Regions from separate parts of the Blautia sp. AM47-4 genome, predicted to be linked through region 2. Evidence: predicted binding sites of a transcription regulator. Region 2 holds the regulator's gene; the other holds the start of a gene.
The links. The regulator Rex, encoded in region 2, represses fermentation and respiration genes when NADH is low (regulators of the CRP and FNR family bind a similar motif). The targets are predictions, from matches to a motif close to ATTGTTAANTANTTAACAAT.

Region 1 (4,216 bases), on a different contig from region 2:
TCATCAGAAGCTGCTGCGGAGTCTCATCATCCAGAAGAGCCGGAATTTCATCCGGAGAAAGATAATTCTCTCCTCTCTGACGGATCACGGAAAGACGAACTGCCTCGATCAGTTTGGCAGGTTTTACGTCTCTTGGACAGCGCTCTACACATGCGAAGCAGGAGAGGCATTTCCAGATGGACTTGGAGTTCATCAGTGCTTCCACATCGCCGTTCTGTACGTAAGATACAACTGATGCGGACGGATGTCCATTTCGTTATAAGCAGGACAGGATGCGGAACATTTACCGCATTTCATACATTTTCTGGTATCCACACCGGCGATGGCACGGATTTCATCGGATGTTGCAATTTTCATGCCTGCACCTCCTCTTTGATGCCGAGTGCTTCTGCAAGAAGCTCGGTAAAGTAGGTAACCGGAAGACCTTCTTTTGTTCCGTTATTGCGCAGGTTGTACATGCAAAGCGGACATGCAGTGATCAGTTCTTCTGCTCCTTTGTAGGATGCGGATGCCATGATCTGGTCTACCATGTTGGATGCCATTTTCTTTTCTTTGAGGGATATGTAGCCGCCGCAGCACTCATTTCTCATCGGATATACGACCGGTGTTGCGCCAAGGGCCTTGATAAAGTCTTCAATGATTGTCGGATTTTCCGGATCGTCAAACTGCATTGTGGTGCTCGGACGAAGCAGCATACAGCCGTAATATGCGCCGATTTTTCTTCCTTTTAATGGGTTTACCACTTTCTCTTTGATCTTGTCAAATCCAACGACGTCACGCAGCACTTCCAGATAATGAAGTACTTTCGTTTCGCCAAGATATGGCTCGGAAAGAGCCATGTAGTTGTTTACTTTTGTCTGAATGTCTTCTACATTCGCCATGTCATCGTTTACGCGTTTGATCACGTGATGACAGGCGGAACAGACTGTGATCAGATCCTGTCCTTTTTCTTTGGCGTCTGCTAAGGCGCGAACCGAAGAAAGTTTGGTAGCGATTTCATCGGATGCCTGTGGATACACAGCTCCGCAGCACTGCCAGTTTTCAATTTCTTCCAGTTCAAATCCCAGAACTTTTGCGCATTCTCTGGCATAGTGATCCAGATCTTTTGCTTTGTTCTTCAGCGTACAGCCCGGAAAATAACTGTAGGTCATGGAATTGCTCCTTTCTTGTTACTCCTATTGGTTTCCATTTTGCCTGCGGTATCTTCTGTCCGGCACCGGAAAAGTTTCCGGTACTCTTTTTATGTACACCCGGCGGAAAATTTCTTCAGGCGCACGTTAAGGCAGTGGGAGATACCGCTCTTTCGCACTTTCTGCCACTGCCATAAATTTTATGTTTTGAGCTTATTGCCCGCTCTTAGTGCTCGATCTGTGCGATAACTGCTTTTAATGCGTCGGCACTTGCTTTGAGTTTTTCTACTTCCTCTTTTGTCATACGCATCGGAATCTTGCCCTGTACGCCTTTCGGTCCAACGAGGGTCAGTGTGCTTAAGCATACATCCTCGATGCCGTACTCACCGTGCATCATGGAAGATACGGTTGCTACAGAATCGGAAGAAGAAAGAATGGTTGCTACCAGTTTGCATACTGCAACAGATACTGCATAGAAAGTAGCTCCTTTGTTTGCAATAACCTGTCCGCCGGAAGTTCTTACGTACTCCAGCATAGCATCTTTGTCGATCTTGGTTACGTTCCTGCCCATTTTTTCTACGGTCTCGTAGTACTCGTCCAGACTGACACCGGAAACGTAAGCGCCGCTCCACGGAATGAAGGAAGTATCGCCGTGCTCACCGAATACGTAAGCGTGGATGTTTTTCTGGGCAATGTTGAGGTGTTCAGACAGTCCGCAGCGAAGTCTCGCGGAATCCAGCATGGTACCAGAACCAAGGATCTGGTTTTCCGGAAGTCCGGAGATCTTTGTAAACACGTAGGTCATGATATCAACCGGGTTGCTTACAATGATGTAGATGGCATTCGGAGCCGCTTTTACGATTTCCGGTGTGATGGATTTTAAGATGTTTACGTTGGTCTGGGTCAGCTCAATACGGGTCTGGCCAGGCTTTCTTGCAATACCGGAAGTAATAATTACGATATCAGAGTCCTTGGCATCCTCATACTCACCTGCGATGATGGAGACCGGATCGCGGAAGCAGGTACCCTGCGCGATATCCATAACCTCTCCCTCTACTTTTTTCTTGTTAATATCGATGAGAACAATCTCAGACGCGATGTCTTCGTTCGACAGTGTATAGGCGATCGTAGATCCAACGCTTCCAGCTCCAATGATGGTAATCTTGCTGCTCATAAATACTCCTTTCTAAAATACCCCTAGTTGGTTTTTGTGATTGATAAATTTTTCACTTTCCTTATCATAGCACTATGACAAGAATTTAACAAGTGTTTTTTTCGAGCATTTTCGTGAAATCTTTTTTCTCACTGAGCCCGTACGCTTCCAGAAGGGGTGTTCTGGATATATTTCAATACAATTATACCATTTTTTGTTCTTTTTCACAAGAATTCTTTCCAAAAACTTACAGCTTTGTCCTTCATCCCGCAGAATTCGTCTTTTTCCGCATGGTTCCCGGGTTTTTGCTTTCTGTGTTTAGTTTCACACGTCTAACTTTCGTTCGTTATATTTTTAACAACTTTTCGTCATACGGGCTAGTTTCTGTCCTTCTTTTCTACATTTTGTAGGATGTATCCGCCAAATTTCCTGTCTGATTTTCATTTCTGCTGCCGCCAGACGCAAAAAAGACACGGATTTTTCTGTTCCGTGTCTTTTTTGCTCTGTTTTTTTCTGTTTTTGCTTCTATTCTTCTGTTTCACGAGCCGTTGCCGCTTCGGCAAATGCATTTCCATATTCGGCAAGCGCCTCTTTTGCATAGACGGCATCTGACCGGTACGGCACATTTCCGTTTCCGACGTGCATCGTCACGTCCGCGCCTTTTCCAAGGATCAGAACAACCTCTCCCGGTACGGCGCCAAGAATCGCCTCCCGGATTGCTTCTCCGCGGTCCATGCGGATCTGGAAGGATGCACCTTCCTTTGCTATGTACCCGCCGATCTCCTCACAGATCGCCTGCGGATCTTCGTTTCCCGGATCATCCGGTACGAGGAAAATCCGGTCCGCCCGTTTTCCGGAAATCTCACCCATATCTTTTCTGCGGTTGAATGCTTTTCCGCCCGGGGTTCCGAACACAACGCTTACGCGGCTCCCCGGATATTCGAGTGCTACGGTATCAAACATTTTTTCAAAACTCAGGCCATTGTGCGCGAAATCCACGATCGCCGTGACCTCGCCCGCGCTGCTCTCATACGTCTCCATCCTTCCCGGAACGGTGACGCCAAGGAGGCTTTCCTTGATCAGCGAAACCGGGATTCCCATCGACCAGGCAGCCGCAATGGCAGCTACGGCATTCTCCACATTGAAGGCTCCGTGCACCGGCAGGGTAAAATCTTCCGAGAAATCCGGTCCTGCCACATGGAAATAGAATTTTCCTCTGCCCGGCTTGATATCACTCACGCGGATTACAGCATTTTCTTTCGATCCAAACGTAACGACGCGCTCACATTTTGCCGCAGCTTTCAGGATTTCCCCGATATGGTCGCTGTCCAGGTTCACGCAGGCGCAGGTGCAGCGGTCGAAGATCTTTAATTTCGACTGGAAATAATCATCAAAATCCTTGTGCTCCGTCGGGCTGATGTGGTCCTTGGAGATGTTCAGGAAAATGGCGGTATCAAAATGCGTGTTTCCGACTCTCTCGTATTTGAGCGCCTGGGAGGATACTTCCATCACCATATGGGAAAGGCCTGCATCTACGGCATTGCGCATATGACGGCACAGCTCCAGGGATTCCGGCGTGGTGAGCGTTGATGCTTCTCTCGTCTTTCCGTCGTAATATTCAATCGAACTTAACAGTGCACATCCGTTTCCGCCCTGTTTTTTCAGGCAGGCATCGAGCATCGACTGCAGGTAGTAGGCTGTCGTTGTCTTTCCTTTTGTTCCGGTCAGCGCCGTGACATGCAGCGACTTTGCCGGATAATCGTAAAACGCCTCACCCAGCACAAACTGTGCTTTTCTGGCATCGTTGACGATGAGCGCCGGAATTTCTTTTCCCGCTTCGTATTTTTTTTCACTTACATAGGCAACAGCACCGCGGTTTACGGCGTCTTTTAAGTATGCCTCTTTGAATGCAGCTCCTTTGCAGAGAAACAGC
Region 2 (4,216 bases):
TCTTCCGGAGCGGCGGCATCGGCAGCAGGAGCATAGATGCGGGTCAGCTCTTCTTTTTTCTCCAGATAGTAATCGTAATTTCCGATATAGTTGACGAGTGTCTGTCCCGTCAGCTCCAGAATCCGGGTTGCGGTCTGGTTAATAAAATAACGATCGTGGGAGACATATAGCACCGTTCCGGTGTAGTCCTTCAGTGCATTTTCCAGAATCTCTTTAGAGACGATATCGAGGTGGTTGGTCGGCTCGTCGAGGATCAGGAAGTTGGCGTTCGAGAGCATCAGCTTGGCAAGGGAAATTCGTCCGCGCTCACCGCCGCTCAAGGTATGAATCGGTTGGAAGACATCGTCGTTTGTAAACAGGAAGGCGGCCAGCACATTTCGGATTTCGGTGTTTGTCAGATATGGATACGCGTCGGAAATCTCCTGGAAAATGGTCTTTTCCATGTGGAGCACCTGATGCTCCTGATCGTAGTAACCGATCTGTACACGGCTTCCAAGTGTAAAAGAGCCGGCATCCGGGCGGATGACTTCGTTTAAGATCTTTAAGATCGTCGTTTTTCCCGTTCCGTTGTTTCCGATGATTGCCACGCGCTCGCCGCGCTTGATTTCGAAATTCAGATCCTGGAAAAGCGTCTGTCCCGGGAAGGCTTTGGAGAGGTGCTCGACGGTCAGCACATCGTTTCCGCTTGTGATGCGCGGTTCCAGACGGATCCGCATATCGGAGCGTACTTCGGTCGGCTTTTCCAGCACATCCATTTTGTCCAGCATTTTTTCACGGCTCTCGGCGCGTTTGATGGATTTCTCGCGGTTGAAAGATTTCAGCTTTGCAATGACTTCTTCCTGATGGTGGATTTCCTGCTGCTGGTTGACCCAGGCATGGTAAGCGGCTTCACGGAGCATTGCTTTTTTCTGACTGTAGGCGGTATAGTTTCCCTCAAAAGTTGTTACTTTTTTATTGTCCACTTCAACGACTTTTGTGACAACGCGGTCGAGAAAGTAACGGTCATGGGAGACGATCAGGACGGCTCCGCTGTAATTTAAAAGATACGTTTCGAGCCAGGAGATCGAGTCCATATCGAGGTGGTTGGTCGGCTCGTCGAGCAGAATGATGTCCGGTTTGGTAAGCAGCAGTTTACCAAGTGCCACGCGGGTCTTCTGACCGCCGGAGAGGGAGTCCACCTGTTTTTCAAAATCGCTCTCGGAAAAGCCAAGACCTTTTAAAACACCGACGACTTCACTGCGGTACGCGTATCCGTTTTCCAGTTCAAAGGTATGGGAGAGGCGGGTGTAGGTGGAAAGAAGTTCATCCAGCTCTGCACCGGATTTTGTATTCATATCACTTTCCATCTGACGGAGGCGTTCCTCCATATCGATCAGATTCTGTTTCGCGGTCAGCACTTCCTGGTAAATGGAAAGGTGTCCGGTCAGATCCTGATGCTGGGCGAGATAGCCCATCGTCTTTCCTTTGGAGAGGATGACCTCTCCCTCATCGGCCCTCATTTCGCCGATGATGATTTTTAACAGCGTCGATTTTCCAGCACCGTTGATGCCGACCAGTGCGGCTTTTTCGCGTTCTTCTATATGAAAAGATGCATTTTTGATAATTTCCGTTGTCCCGAATGCTTTCGAGATATTCTGACATGCAAGAATCATGTGGTTCCTCCAGATAACATATTTCTGTATTTTGACATAACACACCATCCTTATTATAGAGAGTAATACACAAAATTTCAAGAAATCTTTGACAATTTTCTATCAACCATATATAATATGAATATATGCAGGTGTAAATAAGGAGGAATTTATCTTGGAAGAAAAAGGAATTTCGCGGGCAGTTATCAAAAGACTTCCTAGATATTATCGTTACCTGGGCGAATTGCTGGAGGACGGAGTAGAACGGATCTCTTCCGGTGAGCTGAGCGAGCGGATGAAAGTGACAGCTTCCCAGATTCGCCAGGACTTAAATAATTTCGGCGGCTTTGGCCAGCAGGGGTATGGTTATAACGTGCGGTATCTGTACAGCGAGATTGGAAAAATCTTAGGTCTGGACAGAGTCCACAATATGATTTTTGTCGGAGCCGGAAATCTGGGACAGGCGCTTGCCAATTATGCGGCCTTTGAAAGAAGCGGATTCAAAACGGTCGGTATTTTTGACGTCAACCCGGTATTAAAAGGAATCTCCGTGCGCGGAATTGAAATCCGCATGGCGGACGAGCTTCCGGAATTTATCAAGGAACACCATGTAGAGATTGCGGCTTTGACACTGCCAAAAGCAAAAGCGGTAGAGATGGCAGAGATTCTCGTGGACAACGGTGTAAAAGCAATCTGGAATTTTGCACATACCGATCTAAACTTAAAACTTCCGAAAGATGTGATCGTCGAGAACGTCCATCTTTCCGAAAGTCTGATGCGTCTCTCCTACAATCTGACCAGATATGAGGCGGAGCATCCAAAGAACAATTAAGAAACCAAAACAAAAGCAGGAGAGTCTTCGGGAAACCGGAGACTTTTTCTGTTCACTTTCCGGATAAGGAAGGAAAAGGAGGAAAAGCGATGAAACGGATTCTTACAGCAGCACAGATGAAGCAGGCAGACCGCAATACGATCGAAACCATGGGGGTACCGTCCCTGGTACTGATGGAGCGCGCAGCGCTGTCCTGCGTGGAGGAGCTTCAAAATGGAACATGGGATACAGGAAAAGTCCTTGCTGTGTGCGGTCCCGGAAATAATGGAGGGGACGGTGCGGCAATTGCACGGATTTTAAAGACGAAAGGGGTGGATGCGGAACTGTTCTGTCTTGGAAATCCGGAAAAATACAGTGAAGGCATGAGAGCACAGAAGAAAATTGCGGAAAATTATGGGGTCCGTGAGGTTAAGAATCCGGATTTCCGGGAATATACTGTTATCATAGATGCCATCTTTGGAATTGGCGTATCCCGTCCGCTGGCAGGGGAGTACCGGAGGGCAGTGGAAGCAATCTGCGCAAGCGGTGTTCCTGTTCTTGCCGTGGACATCCCTTCGGGGATCCACACGGATACCGGAGAGGTCCTTGATGCGGCGGTGAAAGCCAGAGCCACGGTGACATTTGCCTGTGCAAAGCCAGGGCTTCTCTTTGATCCCGGAAAACGATATGCCGGAGAGGTCCTGGTCCGTGATATCGGAATCGGCTTTGATGCAGGAGAAGAGGAGACGCCCTGGTACGGTTCAGTGGAAAAAGAAGATCTGGACCGGTTTCTTACCCGCACGCCGATGGGAAATAAGGGAACCTTCGGAAAGGTGCTGGTACTTGCCGGTTCCGGTGCCATGTGCGGAGCCGCTGTTTTGTGTGCCAGGGCAGTCCTTGCATCCGGTGCCGGCATGGTAAAGGTTGTGACAGAGGAAAGAAACCGTACGCCGCTTTTCTGTGCCCTGCCGGAAGCAATGGCGGATTTCTGGAAGGAGGATGAGCCGCTTCCGGAAGAAGCCCTGCTGCAGGATCTCGCCTGGGCGGACGCTGTTGTTGCGGGACCGGGACTTTCCAAAAGCCGGACGGCAAAAGAACTGCTCGTTTTTACGGTGCAGCACACAGAAGTTCCTCTTGTTCTGGATGCAGATGCGCTGAACCTGATTGCAGAAGATGCAGAGATTCTTTCGGGCTGCCGGGCAGAAAAAATTTTAACGCCTCATGTAGGAGAGCTTGCACGGCTGCTGCACATGACCATTGCAGAATGCCAGCGTGACCCGGCAGGAAGCGCCGGAAGGGCAGCCGAAAAATACCAGGCCTGCTGTGTACGAAAGGATTCCGTAACCGTGACAGCAGAGGAAGGGCGTGAGCAGTATTACATAAACACAAGCGGAAGCAGTGCGCTTGCGACGGCGGGAAGCGGCGATGTGCTCGCGGGAATCACAGGCGCCTTTGCAGCAAAACGTCAGTGTGAAAAAAACGAGAAAAAAATCAGCCTTGCCAAAACAGCGGCACTGGCGGCATATGCGCATGGAAAGGCGGGAGAGGCTGCGGAAGAAAAAAGCAGTGCTTCCTATGTAACAGCATCCGAGATTATCAGAGGATTGCAGTCAATCTGAGCAAAGCAGATCAGAATCACGGGTTCCCAAAAAAACTCCGGGCGGACTTTTTTGAAGCGCCGGATGAAATTTGTGAATACCTCCGGAAAAACAGGCAATATTAAATACATGGAAACGATTTTAAAAGGCGTAAAACGCCGGATCGTTATCGTATG

Region 1: a site for Rex is predicted at 2,378-2,397, ahead of DW965_RS03905 (L-lactate dehydrogenase). Genes of this name have one in related genera too.

Annotation. Positions count from the first base shown of each region.
Region 1 is NZ_QUHY01000004.1:63,020-67,235, forward strand. It holds gene DW965_RS20720 (hypothetical protein) at 1-205, opposite strand, end outside; gene DW965_RS20725 (4Fe-4S dicluster domain-containing protein) at 193-357, opposite strand; gene DW965_RS03900 (CoB--CoM heterodisulfide reductase iron-sulfur subunit B family protein) at 354-1,151, opposite strand; gene DW965_RS03905 (L-lactate dehydrogenase) at 1,357-2,304, opposite strand; gene DW965_RS03910 (Mur ligase family protein) at 2,809-4,216, opposite strand, start outside.
Region 2 is NZ_QUHY01000007.1:147,879-152,094, forward strand. It holds gene DW965_RS06980 (ABC-F family ATP-binding cassette domain-containing protein) at 1-1,652, opposite strand, end outside; gene DW965_RS06985 (redox-sensing transcriptional repressor Rex) at 1,807-2,463, shown strand; gene DW965_RS06990 (bifunctional ADP-dependent NAD(P)H-hydrate dehydratase/NAD(P)H-hydrate epimerase) at 2,553-4,061, shown strand; gene DW965_RS20390 (hypothetical protein) at 4,125-4,216, shown strand, end outside.